DNA from 2 places in the Oceanobacillus sp. FSL W7-1304 genome. Region 2 is predicted to be linked to the other one. Evidence: a T-box and tRNA genes for the amino acid it is inferred to sense, from the RefSeq annotation. Region 2 holds a T-box; the other holds one or more tRNA genes.
The links. A T-box is a leader RNA that pairs with one kind of tRNA and senses whether it is charged. The one in region 2 lies ahead of proS (proline--tRNA ligase), so its partner is inferred to be a tRNA-Pro.
Positions count from the first base shown of each region.

Region 1: it encodes a tRNA-Pro, which carries the amino acid that the T-box ahead of proS (proline--tRNA ligase) is inferred to sense. The anticodon was not compared.

Region 1 is NZ_CP150211.1:2,346,737-2,356,285, reverse strand. Features, by position in the region: gene NYE61_RS11960 (aminotransferase class I/II-fold pyridoxal phosphate-dependent enzyme) at 1-608, opposite strand, end outside; gene NYE61_RS11955 (aminoglycoside 6-adenylyltransferase) at 794-1,651, shown strand; gene NYE61_RS11950 (hypothetical protein) at 1,681-1,848, shown strand; gene NYE61_RS11945 (MerR family transcriptional regulator) at 1,937-2,701, shown strand; gene NYE61_RS11940 (nuclear transport factor 2 family protein) at 2,776-3,138, opposite strand; gene NYE61_RS11935 (RAxF-45 family protein) at 3,281-3,418, shown strand; gene abc-f (ABC-F type ribosomal protection protein) at 3,606-5,480, shown strand; tRNA gene NYE61_RS11925 (tRNA-Asn) at 5,734-5,808, shown strand; tRNA gene NYE61_RS11920 (tRNA-Glu) at 5,874-5,948, shown strand; tRNA gene NYE61_RS11915 (tRNA-Val) at 5,953-6,028, shown strand; tRNA gene NYE61_RS11910 (tRNA-Met) at 6,062-6,138, shown strand; tRNA gene NYE61_RS11905 (tRNA-Asp) at 6,176-6,252, shown strand; tRNA gene NYE61_RS11900 (tRNA-Ser) at 6,264-6,356, shown strand; tRNA gene NYE61_RS11895 (tRNA-Phe) at 6,391-6,466, shown strand; tRNA gene NYE61_RS11890 (tRNA-Thr) at 6,684-6,759, shown strand; tRNA gene NYE61_RS11885 (tRNA-Lys) at 6,809-6,884, shown strand; tRNA gene NYE61_RS11880 (tRNA-Leu) at 6,888-6,969, shown strand; tRNA gene NYE61_RS11875 (tRNA-Leu) at 7,028-7,116, shown strand; tRNA gene NYE61_RS11870 (tRNA-Arg) at 7,120-7,196, shown strand; tRNA gene NYE61_RS11865 (tRNA-Pro) at 7,200-7,276, shown strand; tRNA gene NYE61_RS11860 (tRNA-Ala) at 7,289-7,361, shown strand; tRNA gene NYE61_RS11855 (tRNA-Gly) at 7,389-7,462, shown strand; tRNA gene NYE61_RS11850 (tRNA-Ile) at 7,475-7,548, shown strand; rRNA gene NYE61_RS11845 (16S ribosomal RNA) at 7,831-9,392, shown strand.
Region 2 is NZ_CP150211.1:2,015,945-2,025,493, reverse strand. Features, by position in the region: gene NYE61_RS10260 (M15 family metallopeptidase) at 1-467, opposite strand, end outside; gene NYE61_RS10255 (glycerol-3-phosphate acyltransferase) at 868-1,491, shown strand; gene NYE61_RS10250 (DUF456 domain-containing protein) at 1,516-2,001, shown strand; gene thiD (bifunctional hydroxymethylpyrimidine kinase/phosphomethylpyrimidine kinase) at 2,070-2,903, shown strand; gene NYE61_RS10240 (isochorismatase family cysteine hydrolase) at 2,919-3,470, shown strand; gene NYE61_RS10235 (GNAT family N-acetyltransferase) at 3,496-4,038, shown strand; T-box leader at 4,076-4,298, shown strand; gene proS (proline--tRNA ligase) at 4,596-6,035, shown strand; gene NYE61_RS10225 (M20 family metallopeptidase) at 6,292-7,452, shown strand; gene NYE61_RS10220 (ABC transporter substrate-binding protein) at 7,486-8,280, shown strand; gene NYE61_RS10215 (amino acid ABC transporter permease) at 8,302-8,961, shown strand; gene NYE61_RS10210 (amino acid ABC transporter ATP-binding protein) at 8,954-9,549, shown strand, end outside.

The DNA.
Region 1 (9,549 bases), 330 kb from region 2:
GCAAGACGATCAACAACCTCATCACTGTATGTTGTTCCTTCAGGATTACTGTATTTTGGTACACACCAAATACCTTTTATCGTATCATCGTTGCGAACAAGCTCTTCCACCTGATCCATATCTGGTCCATCATCCAGCATATCAATTGTTATCATTTCAATGTCATACATTTCACAGATGGCAAAATGTCTATCATACCCAGGACTTGGACATAAAAATTTAACTTTAGGTGCTTTGACCCAAGGAGCATCACTGTCGACAACGCCTTTAAGCAATGCTCTGGAAATTGTATCATGCATTAAGCTAAGACTGGAGTTGCCACCCACAATCACTTCATTCGTGTCAACCTGTAGGAGCTGAGCGAATAACTCTTTCATTTCTGTTAATCCATCGAGCCCACCGTAATTTCGGATATCAATAGAATCTTTAACATTAATTGATTCGATTTTGTTAAGAAGGTCCATAGATAAATCCAACTGTTCTGGACTAGGTTTACCCCTTGCCATATTTAAGGATAAATTTTTCGCTTTAAAAGCATCATACTCTTCCATGAGGCTGGAATACATTGTACGTAATGCTTCTTGATCTAATGCGTTTATAGTAGTCAATGAAATATGCCCCTTTATCTTCGTGTTATTAGAAACATTATAACAGATGGGTTTTAAACTCGGGAGTGAAATTGTAAAGTTTATCAAAAAAATGCAGAAAATAATAGCTTATAAATAGTAGGAGAACCGAGCTGGTTTTTATATAATAAAAGTAATATTTCAGATGAATATGGAGGGTATGTCACATGCGGTCTAAACAAGAAATGATGGAGCTTATATTAAATGTTGCAAAAGAAGATAGCAGAATTAGAGCGGCAGCAATGAATGGTTCAAGAGTAAATTGTAATGTTCCTAGCGATTCTTTTCAGGATTACGATATTGTTTATCTTGTTTCAGATATGGGTTCTTTTATAAACGATCCGAATTGGATAGATGTATTTGGGGACCGCATTATGATGCAGACACCGGAAAATATGACCATGTTTCCACCAACGCTTGGGGGCAGGTTTTCTTATTTGATGCTATTTAAAGATGGTAATCGGATTGATCTAATACTTGCCCCGATAGAAGAGAAAGAAGCGTATTGTCGTGAGGACGGATTAACGGTTGTTTTATTAGATAAGGATGATAGCTTGCCGATACTGTCTCCTCCGAGTGATAAAGGGTATTGGGTGAAAAAGCCATCTGCTTTCTTTTTTGCTGATTGCTGTAAGGAATTTTGGTGGGTATCTACGTACATTGTAAAAGGATTGTGGCGCGAGGAAATTTTGTATGCGTTTGATCATATGACTATCTGTCGGTCGATGCTTATGAAAATGCTTGAATGGAAGGCAGGTATGGAGACTGATTTTTCTTTAAGCATTGGAAAAAATGGGAAGTATTTAAAGCGTTATGTTGATGACGAGACATGGACGCGCCTTTTAAAAACTTTTCCCAGCGGTTCGTATGAACATGCATGGCGCACTTTATTCACAATGACAGCGTTATTTGAGGAAGTTGCCATTGAGGTTGCAAAGCATTTTGGTTTTACGTACTCCTTTGAGGAAGCAGAAAACGTGAAAGCATACTTGAAGCATGTTCAACAGTTAGGACCAGATGCTTAGGATATTTATTGGTCGCAGTTTTAAAATAAATGATCTTTAACAAGGGGGATAATGTACAATGCATGATCGGCGTATTTATTATCATACTTTCAGAGGTACGAAAACGAGTAGATGGTGGTATCAACGGCAGATCGATTGGGATTACAATACTCCTAATGGTGATTACTGGAGGACTTTCAAGCCTGATTCGCTTGTAATTGTATGGAACATATTTATTTTTTAAACTAACCCTTGACCTTTACGTAGCGTAAAGGTTTAAGATGGTAACTGTCAGGAGGGTTACAGATGGAATATACCGTAAAAAAATTAGCTCTGATTTCTGGTGTGAGCGGCCGCACACTCAGATATTATGATCAAATCGGACTGTTAAAACCAGCACGAATTAATTCATCCGGCTACCGAATTTACGGACAGAAGGAAGTTGATTTGCTTCAACAAATTTTGTTTTACCGTGAATTGGAAGTAAGTCTGGAAGACATCAAGAAAATAGTAAGCGATCCAACATTTGATCAGACAGAAGCATTAAAATCGCATTATCAGTTGCTAGCACAAAAGCGTGCCCGTCTTGACAAACTAATGGCAACCGTTAAAGGAACGATTGCAAGTATTGAAGGAGGTATTCCGATGCAGGATAAAGATAAATTCGCAGCGTTCAAGGAAAAATTAATTGAAGAAAATGAGAAAAAGTACGGGGAAGAAATCCGTAGTAAATATGGTGATAAAACGATTGATTCAAGTAATGCTAAGCTAAGAGGGATGTCTGAGGAAGACTTCAAAGCAATGAATGATTTAGGAGAAGAAATCATGGTGCTCCTTAAGAAAGCTTATGAAAAAGGAGACCCTGCTTCTGTGTCAGCACAGGAAATAGCTGCAAAGCATAAGCAATGGTTAATGTACTCCTGGGGCAGTTATTCAAAAGAAGCACATGCAGGTCTTGCAGAAATGTACGTTGCCGATGAGCGATTCACAGCCTTTTATGATAAGGCTGCAGAGGGGGCAACTGAATTTTTAAGAGATGCTATTCTCATTTACCTTGGTATGGAAAAATAGGATATATATGAAGAGAAGTCCCATGTTTGTTTTCAAAATGGGACTTCTTTATTTGATGAAATGCCTATCGAACTTTATGCATTTACTACAATAAGATAAGCTGTCAGTTCCTTGATTTTCCCATCTTTAAATTTATTTAACTTATATATGTCGCAAAAAGCATAGGTTTTATCAATTCCCTCTTCATCGGGTATTGTCATGGATCCTTCAATTACTGCAGAATCTCCATGGGTAATAATTTGCTTTGTTACATAGTTTTGTGGTGTATACCCACGCATTTTTTCCATCTCTGCAGCAAATGCAGCTTTACCTTCGAACACTGCTTGTCCAACGTGATTCCACACGACGTCCTCGGCTGTGTGTTCAAGAATAAAGTCAACATCTCCAGTAGCAAATGCCTCGTTAATCTTTTGAAAAAACTCCTGATTCTTTGTCATTTTTCAATCAACTCCTTTTTGATTTGTATTACATAAATAATTCGTTTCATATTAGAAATATCCTGCATTTTTTGTGTAATACTTGAAATAGAAGCAACAATCAAATAAAATAAAAGAAACAAACGAACGGAGGTGGAAAGGGATGTTTAATCAAGCTGTGTTTGTGTACGGTTACTGGACGAATTATTTATATTTTAGCCGTGCAAAATTTGCTGTTTTAGTTGATAACGGGATACGTATGCCCTTTTTTAGCAACTTTATAGCAAATGTAAAACGGTGAAAACATCTCTAAATCCACATAATTGTAGGGGTTTTAAAGGGAGGGCTTTTCATGCTCTCCCTTTTGTGTGCCCTTATTTAGTTGAAAGCCATGGGATTATTATGTTTCCTATGGCTTTTTTGTGTTGTATCACGTGCCATCATTAAAGAAGTGCACTTAGGAACTGTATTAAAGGAGGAACTTTACTATGATTGTATGCAGTGTGAATCAAATAACGAAAATGTATGGGGGAAGCTCCATCTTTGAAAATATATCATTTGAAATTATGGGTAATGATCGGATTGGTCTTGTGGGTCGAAATGGAAGCGGGAAAAGTACGCTATTTCGATTATTGTCTGGTGAAGAAGCACCTGATTCAGGAAAAATCCATTGGAGAAAAGGAACAAAAATAGGTTATCTCGCCCAAATTCCAGAAGCATATTCTAAGTTGACAACAAAGGAGGTATTAAAGACTGCCTTTTCAGAGCTAGTCCAAATGGAAGAAAGGATGATGCAGCTCGGGGAGGCGATGAGCAAGGAAACCAATGTGGAGCGGTTAGATAAATTAATGCGGGATTACGGCAATTTTCAAGACCATTTTGCGCGAAAAGGTGGCTATGAGATCGAAGCGAATATCGAAAGAATCGTTAATGGATTAAATATCGATGACTTGCTTGAACAGCAATTTTCTAGCTTGAGCGGTGGAGAGAAAACAAAGGTAGGTCTGGGTCTCTTGCTTTTAAAAAAGCCTGATTTATTATTACTAGATGAACCGACGAATCATTTAGACTTAATGTCAGTCGAATGGCTAGCTGATTTTTTACAGAGTTATCAAGGAACTGTCGTCATTGTTTCGCATGATCGGTATTTTCTTGATGAGGTTGTAGGTAAGGTGTTGGATTTAGAAGATGGAGAAATCACGAGCTATCCCACGAATTTTTCTGGTTATATAAAGGAAAAAGAGGCACGTTTATTAAGAGAATTCCAGGCGTATGAAGAACAGCAAAAGAAAATAAGGAAAATGAAAGAAGCTATTAAGCGATTGCGCGACTGGGCAAATCGGGCTAACCCACCAAATGAAGGGTTGCACAAACGTGCACGAAACATGGAGCGAGCGTTAGAAAGGATGGAAAAAATAAATCGTCCTGTATTGAATCGCAAAAAAATGAACCTTGAAATGGAGACAACGGACCGAAGCGGAAAGGATGTCATTATTTTAAAGGATGTTGCAAAGTGGTTCGGTGACAGGGAGCTTTTTTCCAAAGTAAATATGCATATTAGATACAAGCAACGTGTTGCCATTGTTGGAGGAAATGGAACAGGTAAATCTACATTAATTAAATTAATTTTAAATCAACTGCCTGCAGACGAAGGAGAAGTAAGAATCGGAAGTAATGTCAAAGTAGGATATCTATCTCAACAAGTCTTTACGCAATTCCAAGATGAAACTGTTCTTGAAGCATTTCGAGATGAGGTACATGTTACGGAAGGTGAAGCGAGACGTATTTTAGCTAGGTTTTTATTTTATGGGCATATGGTATTTCAACAAGTTTCACAGCTTAGTGGAGGAGAAAGGATGCGTCTTCGCTTAGCGCAAATGATGTATCAAGATATAAATGTTCTCATTTTAGATGAACCAACAAACCATTTGGATATCGAGGCACGTGAAGTATTGGAAGAAGCACTGGAGGATTATAAAGGAACCATTGTAGCAGTTTCTCATGATCGTTATTTTTTAAATAAGCTGTTTGAAGAGATCTATTGGATTGAAGCCAAAGCTGTTTATCATTTTGAGGGGGATTATACTTGGGCACGGGAAAAGCTGACTGCACTGAAGCTTGATGGGAAAGAAAAATTAAAAACAGTAGTGCGAGAGAAAAAACAAGAACCGAAAAAGAGGAAAAGTCAGGATTTAGATGGTGAGAGACTGAAAAAGGATTTAGAGGAAGTAGAACGTAAAATTACCTTATTAGAGGAAAAGTTAGTAGAAATCCAAGACTTGGAACAAATGCAAGAAGTGTATATGGAAAAAGAAGGGCTGGAGAAGGTTTGGGAAGAGTTGTATATGCGTTTGAATGTTTAGGAGGGTACAGTTTAGATTAGATTAGATGAAAGATGGGGACAAATAAGAAGGAGCTCTTTGATATGTCATGTGCATGTTAGAAAAGAGCTTCTTTTTATATAGATGAACAGGCTTTAGCAAAATGGAGGATGCTGAGCTTATTAGACGAAATTAGTGGGGTTGAAACTTTTTTTGCGTTTTTTTTACAAAAGTTTAATTTAGGCATTGACTTTAATACAATTATGTAATAAGATAAATCTCGCTGTTATATTATTCCACAGTAGCTCAGTGGTAGAGCAATCGGCTGTTAACCGATCGGTCGTAGGTTCGAATCCTACCTGTGGAGCCATTTAATTTTTATGAAGTAAATGTCGAATAATACATTTGTTGTCGAATTTGTTCATAAATAATATTGGCCCGTTGGTCAAGCGGTTAAGACACCGCCCTTTCACGGCGGTAACACGGGTTCGAATCCCGTACGGGTCACCAATACGGAGGATTAGCTCAGCTGGGAGAGCACCTGCCTTACAAGCAGGGGGTCGCAGGTTCGAGCCCTGCATCCTCCACCATCTTTTCTTTTAGATGAAATATATTTGTTATATCGCGGGGTGGAGCAGTCCGGTAGCTCGTTGGGCTCATAACCCAAAGGTCGTAGGTTCAAATCCTGCCCCCGCAACCAAATCTTTTGGTTTAATTAGATATGTTATTTGCAATATGGTCCGGTAGTTCAGTTGGTTAGAATGCCTGCCTGTCACGCAGGAGGTCGCGGGTTCGAGTCCCGTCCGGACCGCCATTTAAATATTCGGAGGTATACCCAAGTCTGGCTGAAGGGATCGGTCTTGAAAACCGACAGGCGGGTCAAACCGCGCGGGGGTTCGAATCCCTCTACCTCCTCCATTTATAATTTGAGTTTTGTAGTTAAATAACACTTGGCTCGGTAGCTCAGTCGGTAGAGCAACGGACTGAAAATCCGTGTGTCGGCGGTTCGATTCCGTCCCGAGCCACCATTTATCTTTCGGAAGTTGATTCTTTCTATATAAATCTAATAGTTTACAGGAAGCCAACAAGCCGGCCTAGCTCAACTGGTAGAGCAAGCCGTTTACTTCATCGAGTAACTACCATGTGCAGGCTTGCGAGGAGTGGAACTTCTCCGAGTGTTCTTGCAACACGACGAGCCTACTTGATGGACTTGCTGTTAATCATTTGGTAACTAGATAATCATTTGCCGGCCTAGCTCAACTGGTAGAGCAACTGACTTGTAATCAGTAGGTTGGGGGTTCAAGTCCTCTGGCCGGCACCACTTTTTACAAGTAAATAATAATTATCATTAATACGTAATATATATTTTTGAGCCATTAGCTCAGTCGGTAGAGCATTTGACTTTTAATCAAAGGGTCGAAGGTTCGAATCCTTCATGGCTCACCATTCGCGGGTGTGGCGGAATTGGCAGACGCGCTAGACTTAGGATCTAGTGTCTTCGGACGTGGGGGTTCAAGTCCCTTCACCCGCATTACTTTTTACTTAAGAGGAATTTTTGTTGCAAATTCAGTATCCTTTTCTTTGCCCTTGCCGGGGTGGCGGAACTGGCAGACGCACAGGACTTAAAATCCTGCGGTAGGTGACTACCGTACCGGTTCGATTCCGGTCCTCGGCACCATATGCGCCCGTAGCTCAATTGGATAGAGCGTTTGACTACGGATCAAGAGGTTAGGGGTTCGACTCCTCTCGGGCGCGCCATAACGGGAAGTAGCTCAGCTTGGTAGAGCACTTGGTTTGGGACCAAGGGGTCGCAGGTTCGAATCCTGTCTTCCCGACCATTTTTTTTATACGGGGCCTTAGCTCAGCTGGGAGAGCGCCTGCCTTGCACGCAGGAGGTCAGCGGTTCGATCCCGCTAGGCTCCACTTCTTAAAAAAAACGATATAATTTATGCGGGTGTAGTTTAGTGGTAAAACCTCAGCCTTCCAAGCTGATGATGAGGGTTCGATTCCCTTCACCCGCTCCAACTTACCAATATGGGCCTGTAGCTCAGCTGGTTAGAGCGCACGCCTGATAAGCGTGAGGTCGGTGGTTCGAGTCCACTCAGGCCCATTCATCTTTTTTGAAAAAAGATGTTGACATCTTTTTACGAAGATGATAAGATATAAAAGTTGTCGAAAACGAAGAAATATTTCGAAAGTAAAATATTTTAAAAAGTTATTGACAACAAATTGGAAGACATGATATATTAATAAAGTCGCTTTAAAAGAACGACAAACAAATTTGCTCTTTGAAAACTGAACAAAACAACCAGTATGTCAAGAAAAAGGAAACTCGTTTTTCTTTTTAAAACAAGTAGAAGTCAGCTTCTACAAAAGCTAAGTATTACAAACTTTTATGGAGAGTTTGATCTTGGCTCAGGACGAACGCTGGCGGCGTGCCTAATACATGCAAGTCGAGCGCAGGAAATAAACAGAACCCTTCGGGGTAATGTTTATGGAATGAGCGGCGGACGGGTGAGTAACACGTGGGCAACCTGCCTGTAAGATCGGGATAACTCGCGGAAACGTGAGCTAATACCGGATAACACTTTTCATCTCATGGTGAGAAGATAAAAGACGGTTTCGGCTGTCACTTACAGATGGGCCCGCGGCGCATTAGCTAGTTGGTGAGGTAACGGCTCACCAAGGCGACGATGCGTAGCCGACCTGAGAGGGTGATCGGCCACACTGGGACTGAGACACGGCCCAGACTCCTACGGGAGGCAGCAGTAGGGAATCTTCCGCAATGGACGAAAGTCTGACGGAGCAACGCCGCGTGAGTGATGAAGGTTTTCGGATCGTAAAACTCTGTTGTTAGGGAAGAACAAGTTGGGTAGTAACTGACCCAACCTTGACGGTACCTAACCAGAAAGCCACGGCTAACTACGTGCCAGCAGCCGCGGTAATACGTAGGTGGCAAGCGTTGTCCGGAATTATTGGGCGTAAAGCGCTCGCAGGCGGTCTTTTAAGTCTGATGTGAAAGCCCACGGCTTAACCGTGGAGGGTCATTGGAAACTGGAGGACTTGAGTACAGAAGAGGAGAGTGGAATTCCACGTGTAGCGGTGAAATGCGTAGAGATGTGGAGGAACACCAGTGGCGAAGGCGACTCTCTGGTCTGTAACTGACGCTGAGGAGCGAAAGCGTGGGTAGCGAACAGGATTAGATACCCTGGTAGTCCACGCCGTAAACGATGAGTGCTAGGTGTTAGGGGGTTTCCGCCCCTTAGTGCTGAAGTTAACGCATTAAGCACTCCGCCTGGGGAGTACGGCCGCAAGGCTGAAACTCAAAAGAATTGACGGGGGCCCGCACAAGCGGTGGAGCATGTGGTTTAATTCGAAGCAACGCGAAGAACCTTACCAGGTCTTGACATCCTCTGATACCTCTAGAGATAGAGTTTTCCCTTCGGGGACAGAGTGACAGGTGGTGCATGGTTGTCGTCAGCTCGTGTCGTGAGATGTTGGGTTAAGTCCCGCAACGAGCGCAACCCTTGATCTTAGTTGCCAGCATTCAGTTGGGCACTCTAAGGTGACTGCCGGTGACAAACCGGAGGAAGGTGGGGATGACGTCAAATCATCATGCCCCTTATGACCTGGGCTACACACGTGCTACAATGGATGGAACAAAGGGAAGCGAACCCGTGAGGTCAAGCCAATCCCATAAAACCATTCTCAGTTCGGATTGTAGGCTGCAACTCGCCTACATGAAGCCGGAATCGCTAGTAATCGCGGATCAGCATGCCGCGGTGAATACGTTCCCGGGCCTTGTACACACCGCCCGTCACACCACGAGAGTTGGTAACACCCGAAGTCGGTGAGGTAACCTTTTGGAGCCAGCCGCCGAAGGTGGGACTAATGATTGGGGTGAAGTCGTAACAAGGTAGCCGTATCGGAAGGTGCGGCTGGATCACCTCCTTTCTAAGGATTATTACGGAACCCTACCTTCGGGTAGGAAGGGCATACTGTGTTGTTTGGTTCAGTTTTGAGAGAGTAAAAAAGATCTCTCAAAGGATTGAAGGATCTTCTGTTAAAACCCGTCACGTCCTGTGACGAACACAGAAGTCACCACATCCTG
Region 2 (9,549 bases):
CAATCACCACCCCAATCAAACCCCAGCTCTTTTGCAATATCAGCAACCTCAAACCAATCGGAATGACCATTGTTATTCCCATCATAGTGAATGTCCCAGATAATTTCACCATTTTGATTCCGTAGTGCATAATCAATTGCAAGCCCATAATTGTGATAGGATTGCCCGCCTTGTGCATTTGTTATAATATCGCCAGGCTTTGTTCTTCCTTGTTCATAAAGAGAATCCTGTTGCTCAAATGAACGGAATCCTTGGGTAATGATGACATCAATCCCAACGGATGCAGCGATTTCAATAAGTTCATTCTGATTTTCCTCAACGATTGGATGTAATCCGTCTGGAAGGGGCGCATCATCATCAATATATAAACGATGCTCACCACTCCACTCGTTATAAACATAAAATAGAAGAACTAGAAAAAGTATGATTATAATCCATGATACAATTGTTGCGTTCCATCGTTTCATTTTTATAAAACTTCCTTTCGAGTATCGGCATTTTTAACACAATGCCAGTACTCACTGTAAGGCAGAATGAATAGTTTATTTTAACACGTATTAACGGGACTGTAATACTTCCACTTTTATATGTGAGGGAATCAAAAAGCCTAAACAATCCATAAATACTGTTCAAGGTTCTGCAGATCTCTTGTGTGATGCCATTATTCCGTGGAGAAGGAAAACCTCCACTGATGAAGTTCCACTTTATCATAACTCAACCCTCAAACCAATAACATGAATTCTAATAACAAAAGGATTTAAACAAAACTGCGATTATAAAGATTATTTTGATATAATAAAGGTGCTTTTATAACATTTTTAGTGAAATTAAGTGACATCCTTCAGCTGGAATGAAAGGGGAATGCATATGTATTTTTTGATTGCCGGAATTATTGGCTACTTGTTTGGGTGCCTTCACGGGTCTCAGTTAGTTGGGAAAATTAAAAACGTAGACATCAAAAACAGTGGTGTGAAAAATGCTGGTGCTTCAAATACGACCATAATATTAGGGTGGAAATATGGTATTCTGGTAGCACTTATCGACATATTTAAAGCTACATTAGCTATTTTACTCGTACTATTCATCATAACGGAGAATGGAATTACAGGGGATTGGAAATATCTATTAATCTATACGACCGTATTTTTTGTGATTATTGGGCATAATTATCCAATTACGATGAAGTTCAGTGGTGGGAAAGGGACTGCCTCACTGGTAGGTGCACTTATCGCAATTGATTGGAAAATAGCACTTATCGGGATAGCAATATTACTTATCTTTACATTTGCAACCGACTACCTCGTAATTGGTGTTCTTTGTATGTATCTATCATTCCTGATCACGACCTTTCTGTTTTTTGGAATCGAACCAACATGGATTGTTATTTTACTTTCTGTCTTGAGTATTATGAAACATATGGAGAATTATAAACGTATTATGAGAAAAGAAGAGACAAAGCTATCGAGTATGATTCGTAAAAATGTCTCCTAAATGAATTAATAAATGGAGGAAATCATGTTAGACATTCTAATTTGGATTGTTATTGCAGGTTTATTTATCCTAAGCTTTGCAGGAATTATTTTTCCGATTGTACCATCTGTACTTGTGCTATGGGGTGGTTTTTTACTGTATCACTTTGTGTTGAATAGTGAAGAGCTGAATTTGATTTTCTGGATTGTTATGATTGTCTTTACCGTGCTACTAATTGTAGCGGATATCATTGCAAATAGTTATTTTGTAAAAAAATTCGGTGGCAGTAAATCTGGAGAACGCGGTGCCGCAATCGCAGTAATTGTTGGGTCATTTATTACACCGCCATTCGGGATTATTTACGTTCCTTTTATTACAGTATTTCTTATTGAAATGGTGCAAAGGCGAACAGTAAAAGAAGCGTTCCGTGCATCCATTGGTTCACTTCTCGGATTTTTAGGGGGATCAGTTGCGAAAGTTGTCATTCAAATTGTTATGATTATTTGGTTTTTTATTTTAGTGTTGTTTTAAGCAGAAAATATAGTAAAACTTTTTTGTGCCGGATTTTTTATTATCGTAGTTAGGAGCAATGAAGAATTATGAACTATCCAGTAAGAGTAATGACAATTGCCGGTTCTGCAGCAGGAGGTAGTGCTGGGATTCAGGCCGATTTAAAAACATTTGAAGAATTAGACGTATATGGAATGAGCATTATAACAGCGATAGTTGGGCGTCACCCGGAAACGAATAAAAATGTCCATCTCCAATCCGTTGAAGCGATTGAAGCGCAGTTTTCGACAGCGATAAACCAGGTTGGTGCAGATGGCGTTAAAACTGGAATGTTATTTTCAAAAGAGGTAATCGAGGTTGTTGCACGGCTGATTCGAAAAGAAGAAATTCAGACAGTCGTTGTGGACCCGGTTATGATTGGGAAAATGAACTCCAAATTATTAAAAGACGACGCGATTGAGGAATTGGTTCATCAATTAATACCGATGGCAACGATTATCACACCGAATGTGCCCGAGGCTTCCATTCTTTTAGGTGGAAGAGAATTAAATACAGTTGAGGATTTAAAGCAAGCTGCAATTGACTTACACAAGCTAGGGGCAAAAAGTGTCCTCGTAAAGGGTGGAAGACTGGAAGGGCCAGCAGTTGATGTGCTGTTTAATGGAACTGCATTAACGACCTTTACAGCACCACGAATTGATACGGTAAATACAAGCGGAGCAGGATGCACGTATTCCGCAGCGATTACAGCGAATTTAACAAAAGGACAAGCCGTAGCAGAAGCAGTTGGTTTGGCAAAAAGCTTTGTTACAACAGCGATAGAGCATGGTTTTTCCTATACAGATATTGTAGGGCCAACTTTTCATGCTGCATCGCGTAAATTTGGAGAAGCACACCCAATTAAAATCGAAACATTAACATGAAAAGGGGAATAAAACATGGTAAAACGTGCATTGATTAATGTCGATTATACAAATGATTTTGTTGCAGCAGATGGCGCACTTACAGCAGGTGAACCCGGACAAGCTATTGAAGAGAAGATAGTGGCATTGACAGAGGAGTTTATCCAAGCAGATGATTATGTTGTTTTTGCAATTGATATCCATCATGAAGGGGACAGGTTGCATCCGGAAACTACTCTTTTCCCAGCCCATAATATTGCTGAGACTCCAGGACGCAATCTATACGGAAGGCTTGCAGATGTATATGAAAAAAGCAAAAATAACGTAAATGTTTATTATATGGATAAGACGCGTTATAGTGCATTTGCTGGAACTGATCTGGAAATAAAGCTTCGTGAGCGCGGCATTGGAGAAATCCATATTGTTGGTGTATGCACGGATATTTGTGTCTTGCATACAGCGGTTGATGCATATAACAAAGGGTTTAACATTGTTATTCATCAGGATGCGGTGGCAAGCTTTAATCAGGAAGGACATGATTGGGCTTTGGGGCATTTTATCAATACATTAGGTGCAAAAGTGGTATAGTTCGTTGGAGAGGAGGGGGAATCAGATGCAGGAGCTATTTCGAGAAAACACATTTGGAGAGTATAAAGTAAGGAAAGCAACGAATGAAGATGCAGAGGCGGTTATTCAACTATTGCAAGATGCCGCTCGTTGGTTAGAAGGTAAAGGTATATCCCAATGGGAATATTTGCGAAATGGCGGAGAAACTGCCGAGATTAAACAAGGAATTTTAGTTGGTACAACCTATATCGTTGAGCGTAAAAAGGAATTGGCTGCAACCCTGAATCTGTCAGATGTACAAAATGAATGGGATATGGAGCTGTGGGGAAAATGTCAGGAGCATAGTTTTTACATTCATCGACTAGCAGTGGCACAAGCGTTTCGCAAGCAGCAAATTGGCAGGAAGTTACTCGATTGGATCGATCAAAATATCCGATTGGAAAAAGGTAGGATTCGTTTAGACTGTGTGGCTGATAATCCAGCTTTGAACAAATTTTATCAACAAGCAGGCTATACGTTAATGGACGTTGTAGCAAATGGAGAGGATATGTTTTCTCTCTATGAGAAGTTGATTACCAGTAAACCTTGACTTTATAATTTCATACCTATATATTAAATATGAAATACATGAAACGTTGATGAGGATTAGTACAATTGGCTTGTCTTTCCAAGAGAGGAAATGGATGGTGTGAATTTCCGTAAGACGCAATTGGAACCTGCCTCAGAGTTCGCCATCAGAAAGGCAAAGACTAGAAGATGTGCGCGGTTTATAACCGTTATCAAGTGAAGTGTGCAAAGGGGGAGTCCCCGTGCAAACAAGGGTGGTACCACCAAGCCTCGGTCCCTTTTTCGGATGGAGGATTTTTTGTATTTAAGAGGCTGTTCAAAAAGTCTGCTGAAAATGACGCATCGAGAACAGAAGACCTTCGACTAAAAACTGACATGTCCTGTTTCGAACGTCGAAGTCACCACTTCCAGGCTGTGGAAGTACGATACGAGGAGCTATGCTCGAATTTCGACGCACAGGATATGCTAGTATCGGCGTTGCAAAAGGACGTTGCGATCTTAGCCGACCTCAGTCTTTTTCATCCACCTTTTTGAAGCCTATTTAGTAAAGTAAATATTTATCATAATGAGGTGTTACGTATGGGTAAAAAAAATAAGCAGTTTGTTGAGAAAGTAACTGCAATGGAAGACGACTTCGCGCAATGGTATACCGATGTCGTAAAACAAGCAGAATTAGTTGATTATGGGCAAGTACGTGGAACGATGATTATTAAGCCATATGGCTATGCAATCTGGGAAAATATTAAGGATGAATTGGATCGTATGTTTAAGGAAACAGGACATTCGAATGTTGCTTTTCCCTTATTCATTCCTGAAAGCCTATTGCAAAAGGAAAAAGATCATGTCGAAGGATTTGCACCAGAAGTTGCTTGGGTAACACATGGTGGAGACGATGAATTAGCAGAGCGAATTGCTGTCCGTCCGACATCAGAAGTGCTTTTCTGTGACTATTATTCAAAAAATATTCATTCCTATCGCGACCTGCCAAAGCTTTATAATCAATGGGGAAATGTTGTGCGCTGGGAAAAGACAACTCGTCCGTTCTTGCGTTCTTCTGAATTCCATTGGCAGGAAGGTCATACTGCACATGCCACAGATGAAGAGGCATCTCAAGAGACAAACCAAATGCTTGAGGTTTATGCATCTCTTGTTGAAGAATATTTAGCAATTCCGGTTCTTAAAGGACGTAAAACAGATAAAGAAAAATTTGCAGGTGCAAAATATACATTGACGATTGAAAGTTTAATGCATGATGGTAAGGCGCTACAATCTGGAACTTCTCATCATTTCGGTTCTGGGTTTGCAGAAGCATTTGATATTACGTACCTGGACGAAAATGGAGAAAGCCAATTTGTTCACCAAACATCTTGGGGACTTTCCACACGAATCATGGGTGCCTTAATTATGGTGCATGGGGACAATCGTGGTTTAGTCGTACCACCACGTATTGCACCAACACAAGCAATGATTGTTCCAATCGCACAGCATAAGGAAGGTGTATTGGATAAAGCATATGCATTACGTGATCAGTTAAAAGACATTGTTCGTGTCGATATTGATGGTAGCGATAAAATGCCAGGCTGGAAGTTCAATGAATATGAAATGAAAGGTATCCCAGTTCGTATTGAAATGGGACCAAAAGATATTGAAAAAGATCAAGTTGTTCTTGCACGCCGTGATACTGGGGAGAAAGAATTTGTTCCATTAAGTGACTTGGAAGAACGTTTACCAGCATTATTGGAAGAAGTGCAACAAAATCTGTATAACAAAGCATTAGCGCATCGTAATGAAATGACTACCATTGCAACAGATATGAATAACTTCAAGCAAACATTAGATGAAAAAGGCGGATTCATCAAAGCAATGTGGTGTGGCGACATGAAGTGTGAAGAAAAAATCAAAGAAGATACAACAGCAACATCGCGCTGTATCCCATTCGAACAGGAAAAGGTTGCAGATACATGTGTGTGCTGTGGCAAAGAAGCGAAAGAATTAGTCATTTGGGCAAAAGCATATTAATAAATATTTTGAATCGAGCATTGCGTAAAGCGGTGCTCGTTTTTATTTTATCTGCTGCAGACCAGAGAGGTGAAAGCGATCTGCTTAGGAGCGTAGAATTTAATAGTAAAAGATTTAAAGCCGCGGTATTTAAATTAATGGATTAATCCGAAAACATTGACTGTATTATTTTTTGCGATTACCTATTGGCAATCTAGTAGATTTGTGCTATAAATATACATATAAACTAATAAATATACATCCTATGGAGGAAATAATGAAGCAGCAGTTGATAGAAGAAATAGGAAAAATTAAACAACAACTATTGAATATTAGTGATTCTTTATATGAAAATCCAGAGCTTGGAGATCAAGAATATCAGTCGATGCAAAAGCTAGTTGCATTTTTGAAAGAACATCAATTTGAAATTGAAACAAATATCGTAGGAAGAGCGACAGCATTTAAAGCAGAATTTAATAGTGGTAAACCAGGTCCTAAAATTGCATATTTAGCAGAATATGATGCATTACCAGGCGTCGGTCATGGCTGTGGTCATAATTTAATAGGAACAATGAGTACCGGTGCAGCAGTAGCACTTAGTAAACTTTTACATGTGGTTGGTGGTAGTGTTATTGTACTAGGCACCCCAGCAGAAGAAACAAATGGGGCTAAAGTACCGATGAGTGAACAAGGAATATTTGATGGCATCGATGTAGCAATGATTGTTCATCCTGGTGGGACATCTCATGAGAGTGGAGAATCGCTGGCGATGGATGCCATCCAATTTAGTTATTTTGGAAAACCGTCCCATGCAGCTGCTTCTCCGGAGCAAGGGATTAATGCACTAGATAGTGTGATTCAGCTATTTAATGGTATTAATGCACTTCGTCAGCATGTCACTTCAGATGTTCGCATCCATGGAATTATCTCTGAAGGTGGCCAGGCGGCAAATGTTGTTCCGGATAAAGCAACAGCACAGTTTTATGTCCGAGCAAAAAGTCGTGACTATTTGAATGAAGTTGTTGAAAAGGTAAAACATATCGCAGAGGGCGCAGCGAGTATGACTGGTGCATTACTCGAAATAACGAACTATGAATTAAGCTATGATAACATGATTACGAATCAAGTTTTATCCGATGTATATACGAAAAATCTGAAGGAAACGAGTAATCAAGCTGTTCTTCCGCCGAAGGAAACGTACGGTTCAATTGATATGGGGAATGTAAGCCAAGTTGTACCAGCAATCCACCCTTATATCGGCATGAATGAAGCAAGGCTCGTTCCACATACAAAGGAATTTGCTGATACTACCATTACAGAAGAGGGACATCAAGCACTTCATGATGGCGCGTTATCATTAGCAAAGACTGGCTATGATGTATTAACAGATAGTAAATTATTTAAAGCAATACAAGATGAATTTAAAAAAACGAAATAATAAAAAACATAATTGGACAAAGGGGCTAATCACATGAAATTTTCATTGGTTAAATTATTGATGGCAGCTTCAATCATTGCATTGCTTGCGGCATGTGGAACAAGTGAAACCGGGACTGGTGACGAAAATAATGCGGAGTCAGATGAAGCAGGAAATAAGGAAGTACTTACCATGGCAACATCAGCTGACTTCCCACCGTTTGAGTCCTATGATACAGAAGGTAATTTTATTGGATTCGATATTGAATTGGCACAATTAATTGCGGATGAATTAGGGTATGAACTAAAGATTGAAGATATGAATTTTGATGGCTTGGTTGGAGCGCTGCAAGCTGGACGTGTGGATATGGTTATGGCAGGAATGAGTGCGACAGAGGATCGCAGGAAAAATGTGGACTTTTCAATCGAATATAATCGCTCAGGAGAAATGTTTGTTACGAAAGAAGATGCACCAGTAGAAAGCTTAGAAGATTTAGAAGGGAAAATCGTTGGGGTTCAGCTTGGAACCATTCAAGAAGAAGGTGCTGACGAGTTAAGTAAAGAGTATGGATTTGAAGTGAAAAAAGTAGATAATGCAGGTATTTTAGTACAAGAAATGAATTCCAATCGTCTTGATGTAATGTATATGGATAAAGAAGTAGCTACAGGTTACATTGAATCTCAAGGTTTTGTTGGTTTTGATGATCCAACAACCGTATCTCCAGGAATGGCAATTGCATTCCCGAAAGAAAGCGAATTGGTGGAAGATGTCAACGGTGTGTTGGAAGAGCTTCAGTCCAACGGTAAAATTGAAGCATTACAAGAAAAATGGTTAACAGAATCAGAATAGTAGGGAATTGAGGTGATAGGCATGAATTTGGACTTCAACCAAATCGTGCCTTATATTCCTTTTATATTGGAAGGAATAGTGGCAACATTAAAGTTTGTAAGTATATCGATTATTGTAGGATTCATTCTAGGTACATTATTAGCAATATGTAAAATTACAAAGGTACCATTATTAAAATGGATAGCAGATGCATATACGTCTATTTTTAGAGGGACGCCGCTTATTTTGCAATTAATGATTATTTATTTCGCGGTACCGCAGCTAACTGGATTAGATATTACGGCATTTGTGTCAGCAGTGCTTGCATTTGGATTGAACTCGGCGGCATATGTATCTGAAATTATTCGTGCCGGAATTATGGCAGTTGATAAAGGACAAACTGAAGCAGCAGAAGCACTTGGAGTACCTTATAAATCCATGATGCTGAATATCATCCTGCCGCAGGCTTTTAAAAATATCCTTCCTGCATTAATGAATGAGTTTATTACATTAACAAAGGAATCAGCTATCGTATCTACTATTGGTTATTTAGATTTAATGCGCCGGGCACAAATTGTCGGTGCAGATATTTATCGTAATTTTGAGCCGCTTTTATTTGCTGGGCTAATTTATTGGGTAATGGTATTCATTCTCACGAAAATTGGTGGACTTGTAGAACGGAGGATGAGACAGAGTGATTAATACATCGAATTTATCTAAAACATTTGGAAAGAATGAAGTGCTTAAAGGTATTTCAACAACGATTAAGCATGGCGAAGTTGTTGCGGTTATTGGACCATCTGGTTCGGGTAAATCTACGTTTCTGCGATGTCTGAATCTTTTAGAACAACCGACATCAGGTGAGATTCATATAAACGACATAAATATTACAGCAGGAAAAGTGGATAAATTAAAAATCCGTAAAAATATCGGAATGGTATTTCAGCATTTTCATTTGTTTCCTCATATGACGGTTTTGGAAAATGTGACGTATGCACCGCAAAAGGTAAAAAACCTCTCAAAGCAAGAAGCAAATAGATTAGGCAAAGAGTTACTTGCAAAAGTTGGTTTAACGGATAAGGAAGATGCTTATCCAAATCGTTTGTCAGGTGGGCAAAAGCAGCGTGTTGCAATTGCTAGAGCACTTGCGATGGAACCAGAAATTATGCTGTTTGATGAACCGACATCTGCACTAGACCCGGAAATGGTAAAAGAAGTGCTTGATGTTATGAAGGATTTGGCTACAACTGGGATGACAATGGTTATTGTTACACATGAGATGAATTTTGC